Regions from separate parts of the Pseudoalteromonas sp. PSi26 genome, predicted to be linked through region 1. Evidence: predicted binding sites of a transcription regulator. Region 1 holds the regulator's gene; each other region holds the start of a gene.

Region 1 (7,770 bases):
TGAAGTAGTGCCTGTGCCAAAAGGAGCTCGCCAGCGTAGATTACACAAAGCTATTTTGCGCTATCACGATCCATCAGGTTGGCCAATGATACGTGAAGCACTTCGTAAAATGGGTAAGGCTAATTTAATTGGCAAAGGGCCAAATTGTTTAGTACCAGAAGAAGGCCGCGATGAAAAAGCGGGTAAAATCGTTAATAAAGGCCGCAAAGGTGGTCGCCCAGCGCTTACACGCCATACGGGATTTAGCCAATTTAAAAAGGCTAATACAAAACCTAAAGTGGGTGGAAATAGACAAAAAGCCAGGTAGCTTCTATTGGATAACTAAAAACGCGCAGCTATACATTAACTGCGCGTTTTTTTGTGACAGTTTTATACTTATATTAATAGCCAGGTAGCGGTGCCTAAAAAGGCAAAAATACCCACAATATCGGTAACTGTTGTCAGCACTACACTGCCTGCAAGTGCGGGATCTATATTCATTTTTTTAAGTAAAATAGGGATACTTGCACCAGCGACCCCTGCCACAACTAAGTTCATAAACATGGCAAAAGCGAGTACGCCGCCGAGCATAAAGTCCCACTGCCAAAGTGCAATGACACCCGCTATCAACAATGACCACAAAATACCATTGAGTGCTCCAATAGCGAGTTCTTTCATCATTAAAAAGCGTTGGTTGGTTTGATTTATATGGCCAACAGCTATACCACGAATAACAAGCGTAAGTGATTGACTGCCAGCAACACCGCCCATAGAAGGAACAATGCCATTAAGCACTGCTAAAATGGGTAAGATATCGAGTGTGCTTTCAAAAAAACTGGCTACAAAGGCGGCCGCAAGCGCAGTTAATAAGTTAACTCCTAACCATACTGAGCGTTTTTTAGAGCTTTTTAAGACAGGAGCAAAGGTATCTTCTTCATCATCAAGGCCCGCCAAACTCAGTAAACTATGTTCGGCATCTTCGCGAATTACGTCAACAATATCATCGATCGTGACACGACCAAGTAGCTGATCGTTGTCATCAACAACTGGGGCCGAGATCCAATTATGGCGCTCAAAAAGTTGTGCAACTTCACTTTCGTCCATAGATATAGGAATTGACTCACACTCCTCATCCATTAAATCGCGAACAATTTTTTCTGGTGAGTTAGTCAGCAATGTACTCAGCGATAAAGCACCAATAAAGCAGTTATGTTTATCTACTACATACAGATCATCGGTGCCTTCAGGTAATTCTCCACGAAGTCGAATGTAGCGCAGTACTACATCAATGGTAACGTCTGGACGAATAGTTACCGTATCGGTGTTCATGAGTGCGCCGGCAGAACGCTCTTGATAAGATAGCGCTTGTGTTGCGCGCTCTCTATCTTGGGTGTCCATGGCGCTAACAACGTCTTGATAAACAGTGTCAGGCAAACTACGTAATACTTCACCTAAGTCATCGTGCCCCATGTCTTCAGTAGCGGCAGCAATATGCTTAGGTTCCATTTGGGCTATGATGCCCAAACGTACGTCTTCTGATAATTCTTCTAGTACATCACCTTGAACATCAGGGTCAACAAGTTGCCAAAGTAATCGGCGAATTTTATGTGGAGAGGATTCTAGTAATAAAGCCGTATCACATGGGGCTGTTTTTGCGAGCATGCGTCTAACTTGAACAAACTGGCCACTATTAAGTGACTTAGTCACTTGCTTTAGTTGTTGTAGTGGGTAGTCTTGTTCAAAAGCTTCGGGCATTGGCGTCCTTTATATATACTGTAACTGTTACCTAGTGGGTGGGGGAGTACGACCTAGCAGCCAGTTATTTTGATTATAGTTATTTTATCTAAATGTTAAAAATTAACGCTACTCTTCTTCATTAAATCGTTGCGAAATAAGCTCTCCAATAGCATTTAAAGCTTGTTCTGCATCAGGTCCTTCACATACCACTTTAACTTCTTTACCTTGGCTACTTTCAAGTAGCATCAGTGCTAATACACTATCACCAGCAGCTTCTTTGTCATCTTGAAATAAAGTGATTGAGGCATCAAATTTAACAGCGAGTTGGGCTAATACTGTCGCAGCCCTGGCATGTAGCCCCAATTTATTTTGTATTAAAAAAGTGTCTTCTATACGCATACATTACTCTATCGAAGCTGAACAGGTTATTAGTTTATGTAAATTATTTTTCTTGTTCTCTGTGGCGTATTTTTACATTGGGATGCGTAACAGCAAAGCTTTCACCAATTGTTTGCGCTAAATATACAGAGCGATGTTGTCCGCCAGTACAACCAATAGCAATCGTTAAGTAGCTACGGTTATTGCGTTCTAAATGAGGTAGCCATGTTTGCACAAAGGTTTGTATTTGCCATGTGAATTTTTGAACAATGCTGTGGCTAGCTAAATAATCTTTTACTGGCTGGTCTAAACCATTGAGTGGCTTTAGTTCAGGTTCCCAGTGCGGGTTAGGTAAAAAGCGTGCATCAAATACGTAATCTGCTTCTTTAGGAATGCCATGTTTAAAACCAAATGATTCAAATGTGACAATTAGCTGCTTGTCTTTTTTACCTAATATTTTTTCACGAATTGATTCAGCGAGTTGATGAACACTCAAATCGCTAGTATCAATAATGTAATCGGCACGAGTAGTTAGCACATCAAGTAGTTCTTTTTCTTTTTTTATAGCTAAATCAAGTGGTAGCGAATCGATTGATAAAGGGTGCAAGCGTCTTGTTTCTGAAAAACGTTTTATTAATGTTTGATCTTCACTGTCTAAATAAAATAGTGTTGGTTTTGTAAAACCCGGTAAATATTCAATGATGTGATTAAATTCATCTTGCTCTTTTGGCAAATTTCGCACATCAATACTAACTGCAATTTTATCGTAGTTATCAGAAACGCTTCTTACCAAAGAAGGTAATAAATTTACGGGGATGTTATCTACGCAATAATAACCTAGATCTTCAACAACGCGTAAAGCAACCGACTTACCAGAACCAGAACGGCCACTTATGATAATCAACTCCATTAATCACCTTTTAAATTTATTAAGATTGGTCAACAATAATTTGATACAGCTCGGCGTCCGATTTAGCACAGCGTAGCTGCTTGCAAAATTCTTTATTTTTTAGTTTATCAGCTATCGTTGCTAGCGTCTTTAAGTGTTGCTGGTTATCACCATCAGGTACGATGAGTGCAACAAAAATATCAACAGGTCGATTGTCTATAGCATCAAAGTTAATCGGTGTTTCACTTACTAACACCAATGCTAAAGGTTCTTGTGCGCCGCTCATTCGACCATGTGGAATAGCTATGCCTCTTCCTATTCCTGTGCTACCTAGCTTTTCGCGAGTTAACAAGGCGCCTAAAATATCCTGTTGAGACAAATACGGTAATTTATCGTGAGCAAGCTCGCTAATAAACTCTAAAATTCTTTTTTTACTATTAAAAAGGACCGCAGCTTTGCTGCAGTCCTGGCATATAAGTGAACTTAGTTTCATCATATTAGTGTCGAGCAAGCTTCTCTTTGTGTTTAATGACTTGACGGTCAAGCTTGTCAATCAGTGAATCAATCGCTGCATACATATCTTGATGTTCAGTGGATGCGAATAGTTCAGCACCACTTACATGAATAGTTGCTTCTGCTTTTTGATTTAATTTTTCTATATCAAGAATGACATGAACATTATTAATATGATCAGAGTGCCTTTCTAGCTTCGCAAATTTGGTATTTATATAGTCTCTTAATGAATCAGTTAGTTCTACATGACGACCAGTTAAATTTAGTTGCATAAGCATTACCCTCTTTGTTTAGCGTCTTAAATCAGGCTCTTTCGCTGATTTGACGGTGGAATAGCAAGAGATTCGCGATATTTTGCGATTGTACGTCTTGCTACTTTAATTCCTTGCTCAGCCAATATATCCGCAATTTTGCTATCACTCAATGGTTTTGCTGAGTTTTCTGCTGCGATTAATTTTTTAATAAGTGCACGTATCGCTGTAGATGAACATTCCCCACCATTTTCGGTGCTTACGTGGCTTGAGAAAAAGTATTTAAGCTCAAATATTCCACGCGGTGTGTGCATATACTTTTGAGTAGTTACACGCGAAATTGTTGATTCGTGCATTTCTACCATTTCGGCAACATCATTTAAAACCATAGGTTTCATGGCTTCTGGGCCGTGTTCAAAAAAGCCTTGTTGTTGCTTTACAATACAGTTTGTCACTTTTAAAAGCGTGTCGTTTCTGCTTTCTAAACTTTTTATAAACCATTTAGCTTCTTGTAAATGTGAGCGAATAAATTGGCTATCACCGCTCGATTTAACTGTACGCGACATTGCAGCATACTGACTGTTTACACGAATTTTTGGCATGCTGTCTGGGTTTAGTTCAACTACCCAGCGGCCTTTAATTTTCTTAACCGACACATCAGGTATTACATACTCAGACTCTTCTCGCACTATTGTGTCTGCAGGCTTTGGATTAAGCGTATGAATAAGTGTCATTACTTCTTTAAGCTCATCTTCTTTGAGCTTCGTTTTTTTCATTAATGTACGGTAGTCGCGAGCAGCTAACAAATCTATGTGCTCGGTTAAAATCATTTTTGTTTCATCAATAAAAGGGGTGCCTTTATCAAACTGATTTAACTGAATACATAAACATTCTTGTAAGCTTCGTGCTGCAATACCCACTGGGTCAAATAGCTGAATGCGCTTTAAAACCGCCTCTATTTCATCAAGTTCAACCTCAACGTCATCGTCGTTATCTTGATTAAAGCTCTCTAAAATCTCTTCGCAACTGAGTGTCAGTATGCCTGAATCATCCACCGCTTCAACTATTGCAATAGCAATGGCTTCATCTGTAGGGCTAAATGGCGTTAATTGTAATTGCCACATTAAGTACTCGTGAAGCGTTTCAGTTGATGCGCCCTGATATATAGACTCATCTTCAGGCATTGGGCCTGAAGAGGATGCAGGGGCTGCACTCATGTACTCATCCCAGCTAACGTCCATTGCCATGTCGTCACTTACGGTATCTTTAGCAAGGGCTTCACCACTGTCTTGTTCGAACTCGCTGGGGGCTTCATCGGCAGATGCGCTTACTGTAACTTCATCGTTATCCGCTTTTTGCTCATTTTTGCCCGCAAGGTCATCGGCATAGTCTTGCTCCTCAACCTCAAGTAATGGGTTGCTGTCGAGCGCTTCTTGTATTTCTTGCTGAAGATCCAATGTGCTTAATTGCAGCAAGCGAATAGCCTGTTGCAACTGAGGTGTCATTGTAAGTTGCTGGCCCATGCGCAGCTGTAGTGATTGCCTCATGTATCTCTAACAATCCTTTTAAGTTGTTATAATTAATACTAGCAGATGCTTATAAATAAGGCGTAAATGTTACAGCCTAAATTGCTCGCCTAAATATACATCGCGTACAGTTTTATCATTTAATACGTGTTCAGGGGTACCAGAAGCAATCAGTTCCCCATGAGAAACAATGTAGGCTTTTTCACAAACATCAAGGGTTTCTCTCACATTGTGGTCTGTTATTAATACGCCAATACCACGGTTTTTTAGGTGTTCAATAATTTTTTTAATATCTAATACTGAGATAGGGTCAACACCGGCAAATGGTTCGTCTAACAAAATAAACTTTGGATCTGCAGCTAAAGCACGTGCAATCTCCACTCTACGACGTTCTCCGCCCGATAATGCCATACCTTTGCTGTCGCGAATGTGTTGAATGCTAAATTCATCTAATAGATTATTCAGTGTATCTTCTCTGGCTTGCTTAGTGAGCCCCTTTCGAGTTTCTAAAATAGCCATTAAGTTTTGATACACCGTTAGCTTTCTAAATATAGACGACTCTTGTGGTAAGTAGCCAATGCCTAATCTAGCACGACTATGCATAGGTAAAAGCGTAATATCATTCTCGTCGATAGATATTTTGCCTTTGTCGCTAGGGACTAAGCCTACAATCATGTAAAAGGTTGTTGTTTTACCTGCGCCGTTTGGCCCAAGCAAGCCTACAATACTGCCAGCTTTAACTTCTAAGCCCACATTTTTTACAACTTCACGGCCTTTGTAGCTTTTGGCTAGTAGCTCTGCTTTTAATGTACTCATGGTTGGCCTTTGTCATTTTTTTTAGGCTCCACAGGCACTAAGATAGTGTGTACACGGTCTGTTGAACTTTCATCTTTTTCGGCGCTAATAAGCTGCTGTTCTATATCATAGGTAATGCTTTTAGCATTCATTTTTTGCCCAGCTTGAGATATCTCTGCATCTCCAATTAATGTTAAAAAACGCGTTGAAACATCGTACCTAACTTCATTAGCGCTGGCGCTCATTATTGTGCCGTCGGCTTGTTTTTCTTCAAAATATGCAGGTGTACCTGTGGCAATTAACAGTTGCTTGTTGTCGCCTAGCTCATCGCGCTTGTGAACCTCAAGGCGGTCTGCGGTAATTTTTCTGTCGCCATGAATAATTTCAACATTTTTTTCGAAGATACCTACGTTTTCTTTTAGTTGACCCTCTTGTTTATCCGCACTAATCGAAATCTGATTTGCAGAAAGTGGCGCTGTTGGTTCAGCGGCATTAGTACCTAATGCAAGTAAAAATGTTGGAATAATAAAGAGTGTTGATAGTTTATTGGTCATAATAAATAGTTCGCGTATGGTTAATTAATTTTATCACTTCGGTTTTTAAATCGGCTTCTAAGCCTTTACCGGTGATTTTTAAATTGGGCCCAGTAATAATGACAGGCTGCTCTGATTGCATCGTTAGTAATTTTATATCTACCTGAATGTTATCAGCATTAATTTTATCTATCATTGCGTTATCAGTTAAATTACTAGCAACAACGTTACCTTCTAATATTAATTGTCTGCCTTCGTATAATGTTGCTTCATTAGCGTTAATACGCCATGTTTGTTTGTTGTTGTATAGCGTAAAAATAGGTTCATCAAAAAAGGTAAACCCTAATTCTTGATATAGCTCCATTCGCGCTGCCGTTACTTTATGGCTGATTTTCCCATTTTCGTCATACGCTGTTTGTTTTAGCTCTATGGCTGTGTAATCGGGCTTTGCAATTATGTCTGCTTCGGTTTGTTGTGGTAAATTTACTTGTGTGAAATAAGGGTACCAAAGCCAAACCATACAGCTGATGAATAAAACGCTTAATATTATGCGCGCAGCATTCATGAACTAGTCCCTTTTGTGGTCAAAGGTTTGTTATTTTCAAGCATTAGTAGGTCGGTAAGTTCTCTCACGGCACCAAAGCCACCCAGCATTTGTGTTGTATAATGTGCTAAACGTTTTATAAGCGGATGGGCGTCATTCACAGCAACGGCAAACCCTACTAACTCCATCACTGGCATGTCTGGGCCATCATCACCAATGTAGGCAATTTGCTCATCATTTAAATTGAGCTTTGTTTTTAGTTCTTCGTAAGCGAGTAACTTATTTTCTTGGCCTTGATATATGTGTTGTACTGTTAGGCTTGTCATACGTTGTTGTACTATTTTTGAGTGGCGTCCAGTAATTACCGCAACTTCAAAGCCGCTATTAATAAGCGCTTTAATGCCAAAACCATCTTTTGTATTAAATGCTTTGAGCTCTTCACCTTGGTTACCCAAATAAATGCGACCATCAGAAAACACACCATCAATATCACAAATAAGTAGCTTTACTTTTTTTGCACGTGCTTTTGCGTCTTCACTCAATGGTTGATAGAGCTCTTCAAATTGCATTTATAATACTCCTGCTTTTAGTAAGTCTTGCATATTTAATGCACCGATAGGGTGGT
Region 2 (7,770 bases), on a different contig from region 1:
ACGGACTGTCATCGCCTTTTGAAATAGCCGCTGATAGTTCGGTTACGCTTGCTTCTTCACCGGTCGTTACACAATCGTTACAGTAATCAAAAACCTGCTTACGCAAATCGTCTTTTTCTGATTTATCAAACTGCTGCTCAGATAGATAATCTTCTACTGCATTTAGCATAACTTGGCTTTGTTGTTTAGGATCAACACCTTCTTCACAGCCTAAAAAGTCTAAGAAAAAGTCAGCAACTTTTCGCCCTGCTCTGCCTTTAATAAACGAAATATAACGATTGTCCTCAGGTTGTGTATCCCAAGCGGTTAAATCTATACGTGCTGCTAATTGCATACGAGAAATATCAAGATGACGCGATGCTGCTAAATCAAGCTCAGAGGTCATTGAGTAATGCTCTTTAATATTAATCATTGCAATTAACATGTAGTCCGTAGCCACGTACTGGTAATGACAAAATACCAAATAGCCTGTTTCGTTAAATGCGTATTTATCTAGCTCTTCTTTTAATACGGTAGATGCTTGCTCAGTTAAATGCCAAAAGCCCAGCTCGTTATTGCGGTAACTTTGCATAGATGACGCAACAATACTGTTTTTCTCACCACTGAAGGCACAGTAACCTTTACCTGGCTTACCCGTGAATGCATGGTGTAATTGTTCGATAAAAACAGCGACTTTATCATTAATGATCATTTCGTCGTTGCGAAGGTGAATTTGCGTATCGTCATCTTTTTTGTCTACATAATGAACGACTAATTTTTTAACGTCTGTTGTCATCTTTGTTTTTCACGCCTCAAGTGTTAAAATACGGGAATATAACTATTTTATTGAACCAACTGATGCCAATCTTATCAAAATACTCTAATGAAGAAGTAGAACAAATCGTCGACCAGCTTATTGATGTGCTAACTCAACACAAAGCACCGGTTGATTTAAGTCTTATGTGTTTAGGAAATTCTATCACGCATATCCTAAAAGAGCATGTACCAACAGGGAAAAGACAAGCTGTAACTGAGAACTTTGCAAAAGCACTTTCACAGTCGGTTAAATAAACGCATGAATTTATCGCAGCACAATCAGTTTTCATCAAAAGCAAGTCAGTTGCTAAGTTGGGGGCATTGGTTTACCTTCGCCAACATAGGTTTAGCGCTACTAATTAGCTTAAGCTATTTATTTGCTGACTCGCCACCAACAAGCTTCATGGGCATTACATACATGCTAGTGACATGGCTTAGCCATACTAGCTTTATTGCCTTTTTGGCGTTTGTGCTGACGGTGTTTCCTTTAAGTTTAGTGTTTCCTTACCCACGCCATATTCGTGGCATGGCCGCTATTATTGCAACCTGTGGCGCGTCTTTATTAACTTTAGACGCCTATGTATATGTTAACTTAGGTTATCATTTAAACCCATCAGCCCTGCCTGAAATTATTTCCTTACTTTGGAACCGCCTAACCACCTCTCCAGCGCTTACCACATTTCTTGCGGGCGGTATTGTGCTATTGATTTTAGGTTTTCAATTAGTGGTAAGCAATTATACTTGGCACCATTTGGCACGCTTAAAGCAGTTTAAATTTGCTCGCTATGCAATTTCATTTTTAGTGGTCTGTTTTGCTCTTAGCCACAGCATTCATATTTGGGCAGACGCTAACTTAAAATTTGATATTACCAAGCAAGACAATGTGTTGCCGCTTTCGTACCCAACCACGGCTAAAAGCTTACTGGCTAAAAACGATTTACTAGATATAGAAACTTATAACCAAGCTCATAGCGTAAAAATTAATAACCAAAATATTAATTACCAGCCACCGGCTCCACTGGCAAAGTGTGATGACTTTACTCAGGCTAATGTAGATATATTTGTATTTGAAACTGATGCACAACTAGTAGAGTTTGCTAGTAACCACAAAGAGCTTCATAAAACTGAATTGTTTTTACAGCCTACTAACCATGACGATACGCTGTTTGGTTTAGTATATGGTTTACCTTCATTTTACAAAGCCGCTATTTTACAAGAACAAATACTGCCTGCATGGCAAAGCCAGCGCCGTAGTATTAAAGTTATGGGTATTGATAGCCTGAGCTTTATTAATGATCAAGCTCATACCAATAATGCCATTAGAGTTATTAATGGTGCTGCCGAGCAAGCGCCACGTAACAACTCGCATATTTTTGCCTTTAGTTTAGCAAGCGAAAACGCTGAAGTAGTCACTACATCAACCTTATATACTTCTGATAAAAACATTGCAGAAGTAAATGGGCTTATCCAACCTAGCGATTTAATTACAACAAGCGTTGGCAAATACTTAAACTGCAGTGTCATTGCTAAGCAAACAATGCTCGGTGTAAATTTGTACAAGAAAAAAGATGACATGGGTGTTAACTACAGCCAAGGTGTTGTAATTGCATATAAAAAAGATCGAATAACTTTAATAGACTCAGATGGTAACTTTAAAAATATTTCTGCCGCTGAGGGGTTTTCTATTGAACAACGCTTAGATATCCCATTTTTAGTACAAAGCATTAAAAAGCTAAAAACCTTCTCTGAATAGTCATGATGTTAACCTAGCTTGCGATAATGCCAAGCTAGGTTATAGTTTTATAACACGTTAAATGCTTAGCAAAAAAAATACGTTCATGGATGGCTATTATGACTAAACCTACTTACCTTTTTATTGTGCTTGGTACTCTTTTATTGAGTACACACAGCAACGCAACAACCTACTACAAATGCGTGACCGAAAAAGGCACAACCTTTTCTCAGTTCCCCTGTGATAACCAAGCGACAGCTTATAAGGTGACTACAGCTAATGTCACAGAATCAGGGCCTGATGTTGATTATTCAAAACAATTAAATGCACTTGAACGAGAACAGCTTTTAAAAGGCTTAGAGGCCGAGCTACGAAGTAATAACCATAAGCTTGCTATTCTCGACAGAAACAAACAACGTAATGAATACAAGCAAAAGGAACGCCTAAATCATATTCTGGCTGACGAAGATAAAAAGCGAATTGCAAAAGACATTACTAAAAAACTGAAGCTAATAAATAAAGAATATAAAAAAGAAGTATCTACAGTCACCAAACGAATTAAAAAACTTGAGAAAAAAATTGAACGTTACAAAAAAAGTAATTAGCAAACATATTACTTAACTTACAATTTGCACTTTTAGTTTATCGATTAATTTAGCCCTAATTAATTTAGCTTGGTTTTAAACTTAAAATAACATACCCTTAACAAAATAGAGTATAAACTCTAGTGTCAATTAAGGAGTGCTAATGCAGCCACGTAGTATTGCTGAATTAATTTTAACTGGCTTTAAAAAGCACTATCAGCTTTTTCAAAAAATAACCGCTCAAGCGCCCCTTGCATTTGCCAAACAAGACTGGCAAGCAATTAATGATATTAGCCGTTTACGTATTAGTTATTACGATGAGCGTGTTAACGAAACAATACATACCTTAAAACAAGACCATCCTTCGCACGAACTTGACGAAACCCTTTGGCTTGAAGTTAAAAAGCTATACCAAGAGTTCTTGTGCTTTCACCCTCAGGCTGAACTTGCTGAAACATTTTATAATTCGGTGTTTTGCAGGCTTTACCATAGACGCTATTTTCATAACGATTTTATATTTGTACAAGCCACCCTAAAAGATGCGCCATCGGTTCCTGTTGAATCAGAATACCGAAGTTACTTTCCGGTTGTTGATGGTCTTAAACCCACAATTAAACGCATTATTAACCACTTTGACTTTAAAGCACCTTTTGTTGATTTAGAACGCGATATTCGTCTGCTAGTAAAAGCATTTTATAAGCAAGCTCCCGACACTCATCATCAAGCCTGGAAAATGCGCTTTGATATTTTGCATACCGCGTTTTATCGCAATAAAGCTGCTTACATAGTGGGACGGGTTGTGTCTGAAAGTGGTGTTCAACCGTTTATAATTGCTGTTCTTCATCACGAAGATAAAGGCTTATACTTAGATGCCCTACTCACTAAGTCATCACAGATGCGTGTTATTTTTGGTTTTGCCCGCGCTTACTTTATGGTTGAAACGCATGCGCCTTCTGCACTTGTACGCTTTTTAAATGAGTTAATGCCCAACAAAACTATGGCAGAACTCTATAACGCTATTGGCTTTCATAAGCAGGGTAAAACTGAGTTTTATCGAGAATTTTTAAATCATTTAACGCATTCGAATGACGAATTTACCATTGCACCAGGTACTCCAGGTATGGTGATGATGGTGTTTACCCTGCCTTCTTTTGGTTATGTATTTAAAGTCATTAAAGACAAGTTTGGTGAGAGTAAACCGTTTGGTCGCGACACAGTTTTAAAACGTTATCAACTCGTTAAAAGCCATGACCGGGTTGGTAGAATGGCCGACACAATAGAGTATTCAAACGTCGTATTTCCTTTAGCACGCTTTGATAGTAATTTACTTGAGCAGCTGCACAAAACAATTGGCTCATCGATGGTCATTGAAGGTGATTGGCTGATCATAAAGCATTTGTATATTGAGCGCCGTATGACGCCACTGAACTTATTTTTAGAAAATGCTGACGACGAAAGCGCTGCAGATGCAATAGAGGAATACGGCCAAGCATTAAAAGAAATGATAGCGGTTAATATTTTTCCTGGCGATATGCTATTAAAAAACTTTGGCGTAAGTAAACATAAGCGCATTATTTTTTATGATTACGACGAAGTACAATATTTAACAGACATGAATTTTAGAGCGTTGCCCAAGGCCAAGAGCTATGATGACTACTTAATGGATGAGCAAACCTACTCTGTTGCCCCGCAGGACGTTTTTCCTGAGCAACTTTGCACATTTGTAACACCAAACCCGACATACAAACAGTTTTTAATCAGCACACACCCTGAACTGATTGATGTTAACTTTTGGAAGCAGGCACAACAAAATATAAAAAATGGCCTAATAAATCATATTTACCCGTACCCGACAGCACAGCGTTTTATCCATCACTGGTAGGCGCAAGGACACACACATGAATATAAGCAAAATAGATTTAAACTTACTTGTATACCTCGATACACTACTTCGAGAGTGCAATGTTACACGCGCTGCAAATCAGCTTAGCATTACACAACCAGCTATGAGTAACGGCCTTAAGCGTCTTCGTAACCTTTTTAACGATCCTATTTTAGTTCGTACTAGCGATGGCATGGTGCCAACAGAGCGTGCCATAGAGTTACAGCCCGTTATTCGTGGCATACTTATGACACTTGAAGAAACTCTCGCACCAAATAGAGAGTTTGAAGCCAGCCAAAGTAAACGTGTATTTAGGATAATGGCCAGCGACTATGCAGCCAGCACACTTGCACCAAAACTACTGAGCAAACTGCACGAAGAAGCCCCAGATACAACGCTAGATATACTCACACCAAGCGATGTAACCTTTCATGATGTTGAAAACGGTAAAGTAGATATGGCAATTAACCGCTTTGAAAATTTGCCGCAATCGTTTCACCATAAGCGTATTTGGAAAGACAGCTTTTGCTGCCTAGTAAAAGCCGATAATCCAATAATCGAAAACTTCAGTCTTGATAGCTACCTAAAAGCGCGCCATATATGGGTAAGTAAAACAGGCTTTGGTGTTGGCGTTGGTATGGATCCTAAAGATGTGCAAAAGCTAGGTTGGGTTGATGAAGCACTTGCTCATTTTGGTAAACATAGAAACATTGCCACATTTACACGTAACTACCATGTAGCCATTCACTTGGCAAAAGAGCAAAACTTAGTGGCTACTTTGCCATCCAAAGCGGCCAATATTTATTTAGACGATGCCGGTCTTAAAATTTTAGAGCCCCCCTTTCCTATTCCTCCTTTTGAGTTAGACATGATCTGGAGCCCACTGCTACACAGAGATGCTAGCCATATTTGGCTTCGTCAAAAAGTAGCTGAAGTGGCCGATGAACTAAAATAAATTTATTACACGATTATTTGTAAGATTTGCTAGGCGTCATAGTGTTTTTTCGCCTAGTTATTTTCATAAACTCTATATACATATAAATATCAGTTACTTAAATCACCTTTTTAAAATGGAATGGCCCTTGCTTTAGTTATGATAAGTTTCATTCATAACATTAAAGAGGTCATTATGAACACCCTTCAAGGAACAGACGCTAATCATATTTCAGACATCATTCAAGTAATGAACAGCGGTATCGATTTTTACCAAAAAGCACAAGAGAATATTAAAGACCCTGCCATTGGGGCACTATTTCAGCGCATGATTGATGCGCGCAGAGTAAGTATTGAACGCCTGCAACCCTATGCTATTAACGAGCAAGGCGAGCGAGAAGAAGGCTCTTCATTTGCTGTTGAAGTACGCAGAGCATACACCGCGCTTCTTACCACGTTTAGTTCAAACAACGACAGCACCTATGTAAGCGAGCTTGAAGAGGTAGAGGACAAAACCTTAGCGGAAATTAAAGAAGCGATGGATAAACCACAACCAGCCGATTGTGAAGCCGCGCTTGCCGCAACACTTCTTACAATGCAAAGCTGTCATGCTGAAATGAGCCGTATGCAAAAAAGCTAAATAACCTGAATCATACTTTAAATACTCAATAGGTTATTACTTATACAAACCCAGCGATAGGCTGGGTTTTTTATTGCTTTAAAATCATTCAACCTGTTTTAGCAACATATCAAAACATAATTTATACAAACATTTAATGTTATTAGAATATTTATTTAACTGTATTATTTTTCAGCTGTGCTAGCTTTGTTAATAGGATCCTAAAAACCTCGCTGTGGCGCCGCAGCTTTAATTAAAATAGTAAGGTCCAATATGAAAAATAAAACAGCTAAACTGCAAAGTAACGCCGACGTAGACATGACCCCAATGCTTGATATTGTGTTCATACTGCTCATATTTTTTATCGTTACTACCTCATTTGTTAAACCCGTCGCCATTGAATTAAATCGCCCATTAGACAAACCAAGTATCGAAAAACAAAGTAAAAATGCAGTTTTCAGTATTGATGCAAATAATGGCGTTTACTTTTCAGGGAGGTTAATTGACTTGGAGCAAGTGTCGAACAACTTAGCCATGTTTGCAGCTAAATATGAAATAAGTTCTGTGCTCATAAAAGCAGATGAAAACAGTAAACACAATACGCTGATGACTGTGATGAATAACATTAAAGAGTATGATAACTACGCGATTAGCTTGGTATCTGATTAAAGCCTGTTAGCTAATCAGTGTTAAATATAAAACCAAAAAAAGGGCCTTGCGGCCCTTTGAGTTAAATAACGAAAGGGAGAGTTATTTATTAAAAGCGGTACTCTGCACCTACATAGTAGTATGCGCCGTTAAAGCCAAAAGGTGCTGAACGACGAGAGTATTCAAACACACCATTACTACTTACAACAGTATTACCGTTAGCATCTACAATTGTGCCTGTTCGGGAGTTGCCAATTTCATTTTTGTCTGGGTATACATCAAACAAGTTATTAGCGCCCACATTCACAGATAGGTTTTCGTTAATGAAGTAATTAACTTTTACGTCTGTTAGTATTTCGGCACCGTATGTTTGACGGCCACCGTCTTCAACTGTGTATTCACCAAAACGATTAAGCGACAGGTTAATTGTCCAGTCTTCGTTTTGATAAAGCGCACTTAAGTTAATACGATCTTCTGGTTGCCATTCTTCAATAATCGAAATTTCTTGATCTGAAAACACGCTTTCAACTGGCACAGTTTCAAGACCAGAACCTGATGGTGTAAATAACGAAACAAC
Region 3 (7,770 bases), on a different contig from region 1:
CATTTGCTCCTGACGCGCGATCAAGTGCTAATGCACGAGGTTTAATGCAATTGCTGCCAAGTACCGCTAAGTATGTAAATAAAGGCAGTGTGTCTAATAGTCGATTATATCAACCTAAAACAAATATTAGGCTAGGTACCAGTTATTTACGTTACTTGAAAAAGAAAAACCATGGTAACGAAATACTTGCTACAGCATCTTATAACGCAGGCTACCATCGTATAAAACGTTGGGTGCCTGATGATGCAATGCCAGCAGAGTTATGGATAGAGCTTATTCCGTATCGAGAAACACGCGATTATGTCAAAAATGTATTTGCTTACAGGCAGGTATATCATACTCGTATGGGCCGAGAGGGTAATTTACTGGCTCCCATACTGGAAATGAAAATAGGCGGTTAGTAAACATAAGTTTAAATAAGGGGGGGGCTCACAGTGGGCCATCCCCCTTTTTTGAGCGTAATAGCTATAAGTGGTAGACTCAAAGCAAGTTAAATTTAACAGATGGATTAACAATGGATAAATTAGCCGTTTTATACGCCGAACATATTGCAACACTGCAGCAGCGTACTCGTACAATTTGCGAAAGCGAAGGGTTAGAAGGATTAGTTATTCACTCTGGCCAAGCAAAGCGCCAATTTTTAGACGACATGTATTACCCGTTTAAAGTTAATCCTCACTTTAAAGCCTGGTTACCTGTTATTGATAATCCACATTGCTGGATTGTTGTTAATGGTAGCGACAAACCTAAGCTTATTTTTTATCGTCCTGTTGATTTTTGGCATAAAGTACCTGACGAACCACGTGATTTTTGGGCTGAGTATTTTGATATAGAACTATTGTTACAACCCGATCAGGTTGAAAAGCTACTTCCTTATGACAAAGCAAAGTACGCTTACATGGGCGAATACATAGAAGTAGCTCAAGCACTTGGCTTTAGCATAATGAACCCAGAGCCGGTGCTTAACTATTTACATTTTAATAGAGCATACAAAACGCAGTATGAACTTGAGTGTTTACGTAATGCTAACCGTATAGCGGTTGATGGCCATAAAGCTGCACGCGACACTTTTTTTAATGGTGGCAGTGAGTTTGATATTCAACAAGCGTACCTTATGGCTACACGACAAAGCGAAAACGAAATGCCGTATGGTAATATAGTGGCGCTTAACGAAAACTGCGCCATTTTGCATTACACTCATTTTGAGCCAAACGCACCGCAAACACATAACTCATTTTTAATTGATGCTGGCGCAAACTTTAACGGTTACGCCGCAGATATAACGCGTACTTATGACTTCAAAAAGCAGGGTGAATTTGCTGAGCTAGTTAATACAATGACGGCTACGCAAATCGAATTAGGCAAAGGATTAAAGCCAGGAATGCTTTACGGCGACTTACATGTTGAGTGCCATAACCGCATAGCGCAAATTCTTAGCGACTTTAATATAGTTAACTTACCGGCTGCAGATATTGTTGAGCGTAAAATTACCTCTACTTTCTTTCCGCATGGTTTAGGGCATCACCTTGGTTTACAAGTACACGATGTGGGTGGCTTTATGAGTGACGACAAAGGTACACACCAAGCATCTCCAGAAGGTCACCCATTTTTACGTTGTACACGTATGATAGAGAAAAATCAGGTGTTTACTATTGAACCTGGTTTGTACTTTATTGATTCGTTGTTAGGTGATTTAGCGCAAACTGACAACAAGCAATACATCAACTGGGATAAGGTTGAAGCGTTTAAACCTTATGGCGGTATTCGTATTGAAGATAACATTATTGTGCACGACGATAGTTTAGAGAATATGACGCGCGACTTACACTTAGATTAAGTGAGAAGTTAGCGAGAGAAGGGGCCTAATGGCCCCATTTTTTTGGTTAAGTAAAATATGTCAGAATATAAATACCCAGCCGGTGCTGTGTTTCACCAAGAAGAAATTAAAAAAAGCACGTTTATTGTGCATATTGCACACACTCCCGATTTAGCCGCAGCTAAAGCTTTTATTAAAAGTATTGAAGATAAATACAGCGATGCTCGGCATAATTGTTGGGCCCATGTGGCAGGTAACCCGGGTGGCAGCCACGTCTATGGTTTTTCAGATGATGGTGAGCCAAATGGTACGGCCGGTAAACCAATGTTAAATGTGCTGGTGGGATCAGGGCTAGGTGAAGTTACTGCCGTGGTGACCCGGTATTTTGGAGGGATTAAACTTGGAACTGGCGGGTTAGTGCGTGCTTATGGTGGATCGTTAAATAATGCATTAGCCAAATTAGACACCGTACTTAAAGTTCCAAGTGTTGAGCTACTTGGCAGCAGTGAATACAGCATGCAAGGCGCAATTGAGCAGCTACTTAAAACGCACTACCAAGTGCTAAACATTGAAAAGCAATTTACTGCTAATATTGATTGGGTGATCACCATTGATAGCCGCCAAGCACAGCAAGCAATTAAAGATATTTTTGATTTAAGTCACGGCGCAGTTGAGTTAACCATTAAAGAGTAATAACCTACACAAGTTGCATGTAATGCATATTCATTCTATTTAACCAGGCTAATGCAGTTGAGCCTGAATTTACTAATAATAAAAGCGATTAGCTAAATGCAATTTCGTACCATCATAAAAATTCTTGGGCAACTTGTTGCGCTGTTTAGTATTACCATGGTGCCACCTGCTGTGGTGTCTTTAATTTATAAAGATGGTGGTGGTGTTCCTTTTGTTTTAGCGTTTATTTTCAGTATTATTATTGGCTTAATAGCGTATTACCCAAACCGACATGAAAACGGGGATTTGAAAGCCCGCGAAGGCTTTTTAATTGTGGTTTTGTTTTGGTTGGTACTGGGGGCATTCGCATCCTTGCCTCTTATCTTTTTACAAGAACCTAATTTATCCCTTGCTGATGCGGTGTTTGAAGCCTTTTCGGGTTTAACAACGACAGGAGCTACGGTGCTGACGGGGATTGAATATTTACCCAAGTCAGTGCTGTTTTATCGCCAGCAATTACAGTGGTTTGGCGGTATGGGGATCATTGTATTAGCTGTTGCAATATTGCCCATGCTAGGTGTTGGTGGAATGCAGTTGTATCGTGCTGAAATCCCCGGCCCAGTAAAAGACTCAAAAATGACCCCTCGCATAGCCGATACCGCAAAGCATCTTTGGTATATTTATGTGTCGTTAACCATTGCCTGTATGTTGGCGTATTGGGCGGCAGGAATGGACTGGTTTGATGCCATTTGTCATGCATTTTCTACCGTCGCCATTGGTGGGTTTTCGACTTATGATGCTTCTATGGGCCATTTCGATAGCCCGGTTATTAACTTCATTTGTGTATTCTTTTTAATCATTGCCGCTATTAACTTCTCCTTACACTATGCTGCGGTGGCAAGCCGGAATGTGCAGGTCTACATTCGCGACCCCGAGTTTAAAGTATTTTTATGCATTCAATTAGCGCTGGTGGTTATTTGTTTCACTGTGTTGTCGTCGAACGAGATATACGCCAATGGTGATGAAACCCTTGACCAAGCACTATTTCAAGCGGTGTCTATGAGTACAACGGCGGGTTTTGCTACCGATAACTTTTCAACATGGCCGCTGTTTTTACCTATTTTATTAATATTTTCGAGCTTTATTGGTGGCTGTGCAGGGTCTACCGGGGGCGGTATGAAAGTGGTACGCGTGTTTTTACTTTACCTGCAAGGCGTACGTGAGCTAAACCGCTTAGTACATCCTCGTGCTATTTATTCAATCAAACTTGGCCGTAAAGCATTGCCTGATAAGGTTGTAGAGGCTGTGTGGGGGTTCTTCTCTGCCTATGCCTTAGTATTTATTATTATTATGCTGGCGCTTATGGGTACGGGAATGGATAATATAACGGCGTTTTCGGCTACGGCGGCGTGTTTAAATAACTTAGGCCCAGGGTTGGGTGATGTTGCCTCGCATTATGGTGCAATAACCGACGGCGCTAAATGGTTGCTGACTATTGCAATGGTATTTGGCCGACTAGAAATTTTTACTTTGCTTGTGTTATTTACGCCTACGTTTTGGCGCGGATAAAACACAACGTTTTACTACTATGTTTATGGAATGGATATGCCAGCAACGCATGCAGACAAATTAAATAATATACCGGTTGGTAGTTTAGTTGACTTAGAAATATTAACACCCACTAGCAGTAAGCGCGTGAAAACAGAAATGGTAGGCTTGCTTGATGAAAAGTTTATTATTTTAAACTTTCCTACAGCTAAACGTTTACCGGGCGCAAATGATTACTTACGAGATGGCGTCACCGTGGTTGTAAGGGCATTAATAGAAGGTGACGATGGACAAATAATTGCGTTTAGACAGCAAATTAAATCTATTGCATCTCACCCCGTTAGGCTGATTTTTATAAACTACCCCAAGCAAGTTCAGCTATTTAGTTTACGTTCGCAAACACGCATTCCAACTCTATTACCTGCAAAACTTAAACTCAGCGATGACAAGGTACTCGATGGTGTTATAAAAGATATTTCGCTAACAGGGGCTATGTTTGATGTAAAAACTGACGCTGATCTAGAAAGCATCAAAGACTCACAATGCACTGTGGTATTAGGTAGTAATAGCAAAGGCTTTGAAGGCGAAGTGTGCAGCGTGAAAGATTATAATGCAGGCGTGCGTTGCGGTATTAAGTTATTAGCCAGTAAAGAAGAGATGAAAGCTTTTATGAAAGAGCACTTTATTGACCCCGCTATGATAGAACTCGATGCCGATTAGGTTTTAATGTCGCTATTTTGCAACAAAATAGCGACTTTTTACTTTATGAACGAAAATAAATTATCAGCCTTTAAATTATTATTTTTTATTAAATAAAAACAGAGATATAGCATTCAAAATTTTTATATTTTATTTTTACACCTTGTTCAGTTTAAAACTTACCTGATCAATACCTAACACATCCTTAACTATTCAAGTTGCCTGGCTTTGTGGTTTTTTATATGAAACCTAACTAACTGATTTTTATTAACTTACCAATTTTAACTAAACCTGCGTTGCTAAATAGCTACAAAAATAATGCTTAAATTTGCACTTTTTTCAGTATTTAACACGTAAGGTACTGAAAAATATTAACTAATAAATATTGGCATTTAAGTTGTAATAGTCTGGTTTTACTAATCGAAAAACGTGATTAACAGTAAGTACCAATCACTCACATACAACTTGAAGGATACATACTATGAAACGCATTAATAAAACATTAGCACTTATCGCTCTCGCTTCTTCGTCAGCCGCTTTTGCAGGCTCTGACTTTAATACACTCGATGTAGACGGCAATGGCGCTATTAGCCAAGCTGAGGCATCGGTTGATGCAAAATTAATGAGCATGTTTTCAGAGCTCGATACTGACCAAAACGGTGAGTTATCAAAAGAAGAGTTTTCAAAAGCTTAATTAAATAACAAGCATCCTGAGTTGCCAAAGACAACCTAAGTAGGCAAGGGAGCCTTCGAAAAAGGATAACAAGGAAGTGAAGCTATTTTACGAGTTAATTAAATCATTTTTTAAATAGAATTTTGAAGGATTAAGTCATGAAACATTTAAACAAAGCATTAGCACTTATTGCATTAGCGTCTTCTTCAGCTGCGTTTGCTGCATCAGATTTTGACAGTTTAGATACCGACGGCAGTGGTGCAATTAGCCCAAGTGAAGCGGCAATAGACACTGATTTAATGGCTGAGTTTACAGAGCTAGATACAGATGGCAATGGTGAACTTTCTAAAGAAGAGTTTGCAAAATTTTAAAGTTAACCGGTATTGGTTTAGCTATTTTTCACAGACAGGGATCTTAGAAAAGGATTTCTCATTTTACTAGGAACATCACTATGAAAACATTAAATACAACACTTGCGGTTTTAGTTTTAGCGTCTTCTTCAGCAGCTTATGCAGCGGTAGACTTTGCATCGTTTGATAGCAACAGTGACGGTGTTATCAGCATGGAAGAGGCAAAAGTAAACTCACAACTAGTGAAAATTTTTAAAGATTTAGACACAGATGGAAATGGTGAGCTTTCTAAAGAAGAGTTTGCCAAAGTACAGTAATATCAATATACCCCAATCATACTCCACTAAAGCCGCCATATTCAGCGGCTTTTTTGTGTTTAATGCGTTATAAAAATATAGCACTTACTTGGAAGAGCTTTTCTACTACGTTGATATGTTTTTTATCAATTAAAAACATAATCACGTGATCGCCCGACATAATAATGGTGTCGTCGTGGGCAATGAGTACATCGTCGTTACGCACAATGGCCCCAATAGTTGTTCCGGCTGGTAGTTTTATATCGGCAATTGCACGGCCAACTACTTTGGAGGTATTTTCATCACCATGAGCAACTGCTTCAATAGCCTCTGCAGCCCCTTTACGCAATGAATACACGTTAACAATATCACCTCGACGTACATGGGTTAACAATGCAGAAATTGTTGCCTGTTGCGGTGATATAGCAATGTCTATTTCGCCACCTTGAACTAGGTCTACATACGCACCACGTTGAATAAGCACCATGGTTTTTTGCGCGCCCATGCGTTTGGCAAGCATGGCCGACATAATATTGGCTTCATCGTCGTTGGTAACGGCAATAAACACATCCACTTGTTCGATATGTTCTTCAGAAAGAAGTTCTTGATCGGAGGCGTCGCCACAAAATACTACCGTATTGTCGAGCATTTCTGAAAGCTGTTCAGCACGTTCTTTACTGCGCTCTATTAGCTTAACGGTGTGATTTTTTTCAAGAGAGCGAGCAAGGCCTGCACCAATGTTACCACCACCGGCAATCATTATTTTTTTGTATGAACGCTCAAGCTTCTGCAGTTCGTTCATTACGGCGCGTATATGTTTGGTTGCTGCGATGAAGAATACTTCATCGTCGGCTTCAATAACGGTTGTACCGAGCGGTTTAATGGCTTTGCCTTGACGGTAAATAGCTGCAACGCGAGTTTCTACATTGGGTATATGCTCTTTTAATGCAGATAAGGCATAGCCTACTAATAAACCACCGTAATAGGCTTTTACTGCAACTAGCGAGAGCATACCATCGGCAAACTGCAATACTTGCAATGCGCCAGGGTAGTCAATTAAGCGGCGAATATACTTAGTGACTAACGCTTCTGGGGCAATGTAATGATCGATTGGTAAATCATCGTTTTGGAAAAGTTTTTCACGGTATTTTAAATACTGCTCAGAGCGAATTCGGGCAATTTTAGTGGGTGTATTAAAAATACTATACGCCACTTGGCACGCCACCATGTTTACTTCATCTGAGCTGGTTACCGCAATAATCATATCTGCATCCTCTGCACCAGCGCGACGCAATACATCAGGGTGGGCACTGTGCCCCATTACACCTTGGAGGTCATATTTATCTTGCAGTTCGCGTATACGGTTACCGTCAATATCTACAACGGTAATTTCGTTTTGTTCGCCTACTAAGTTTTCAGCTAGCGTGGCGCCAACCTGTCCAGCACCGAGTATGATTATTTTCATTATTTACCAGTGTATTAAGTAGTAATAAAAAGCCATTTTTAAATTTAAAAATGGCTTGTTGTACGCGTTATTAAGCCCTATTTAACTAGGCTTTTTTAACCATTTTAGCGTAATAAAAACCATCACTTTCACCCGGAAGTAGCTGTAAACCTGGTGTGGTGAGGGTGTCTTTATCATGCAGTGGAATATGCTCTACGTCATCGTTATTAGCTAAAAATTTAGCAACTTGTTGTTGGTTTTCTTTTGGAAGA

What was found. The regulator sigma-54, encoded in region 1, starts transcription at its own class of promoters, with help from an activator protein. The targets are predictions, from matches to a motif close to GTTGGCACGNNNNTNGNNT.
Region 2: ACFI34_RS01470 (ferritin-like domain-containing protein) is a predicted target of sigma-54. The motif match lies at 6,063-6,081, and genes of this name have one in related genera.
Region 3: ACFI34_RS17145 (EF-hand domain-containing protein) is a predicted target of sigma-54. The motif match lies at 5,120-5,138, and genes of this name have one in related genera.

The regions. Positions count from the first base shown of each region.
Region 1 covers NZ_JBHNYT010000016.1:71,903-79,672, forward strand. The annotation lists gene ACFI34_RS15905 (YgiQ family radical SAM protein) at 1-307, shown strand, start outside; gene mgtE (magnesium transporter) at 376-1,734, opposite strand; gene ACFI34_RS15915 (HPr family phosphocarrier protein) at 1,843-2,115, opposite strand; gene rapZ (RNase adapter RapZ) at 2,159-3,004, opposite strand; gene ptsN (PTS IIA-like nitrogen regulatory protein PtsN) at 3,024-3,476, opposite strand; gene hpf (ribosome hibernation promoting factor) at 3,481-3,768, opposite strand; gene ACFI34_RS15935 (RNA polymerase factor sigma-54) at 3,795-5,294, opposite strand; gene lptB (LPS export ABC transporter ATP-binding protein) at 5,364-6,089, opposite strand; gene lptA (lipopolysaccharide transport periplasmic protein LptA) at 6,086-6,622, opposite strand; gene lptC (LPS export ABC transporter periplasmic protein LptC) at 6,612-7,166, opposite strand; gene kdsC (3-deoxy-manno-octulosonate-8-phosphatase KdsC) at 7,163-7,714, opposite strand; gene ACFI34_RS15960 (KpsF/GutQ family sugar-phosphate isomerase) at 7,715-7,770, opposite strand, start outside.
Region 2 covers NZ_JBHNYT010000001.1:313,631-321,400, forward strand. The annotation lists gene yejK (nucleoid-associated protein YejK) at 1-775, opposite strand, end outside; gene ACFI34_RS01445 (YejL family protein) at 838-1,050, shown strand; gene ACFI34_RS01450 (DUF3413 domain-containing protein) at 1,055-2,548, shown strand; gene ACFI34_RS01455 (DUF4124 domain-containing protein) at 2,647-3,132, shown strand; gene aceK (bifunctional isocitrate dehydrogenase kinase/phosphatase) at 3,275-4,993, shown strand; gene ACFI34_RS01465 (LysR family transcriptional regulator) at 5,010-5,948, shown strand; gene ACFI34_RS01470 (ferritin-like domain-containing protein) at 6,123-6,566, shown strand; gene ACFI34_RS01475 (ExbD/TolR family protein) at 6,819-7,214, shown strand; gene ACFI34_RS01480 (TonB-dependent receptor plug domain-containing protein) at 7,303-7,770, opposite strand, start outside.
Region 3 covers NZ_JBHNYT010000020.1:10,003-17,772, reverse strand. The annotation lists gene ACFI34_RS17170 (transglycosylase SLT domain-containing protein) at 1-401, shown strand, start outside; gene pepQ (Xaa-Pro dipeptidase) at 515-1,837, shown strand; gene ACFI34_RS17160 (YigZ family protein) at 1,895-2,509, shown strand; gene ACFI34_RS17155 (TrkH family potassium uptake protein) at 2,606-4,057, shown strand; gene ACFI34_RS17150 (flagellar brake domain-containing protein) at 4,094-4,756, shown strand; gene ACFI34_RS17145 (EF-hand domain-containing protein) at 5,217-5,429, shown strand; gene ACFI34_RS17140 (EF-hand domain-containing protein) at 5,567-5,779, shown strand; gene ACFI34_RS17135 (EF-hand domain-containing protein) at 5,860-6,075, shown strand; gene trkA (Trk system potassium transporter TrkA) at 6,143-7,519, opposite strand; gene rsmB (16S rRNA (cytosine(967)-C(5))-methyltransferase RsmB) at 7,605-7,770, opposite strand, start outside.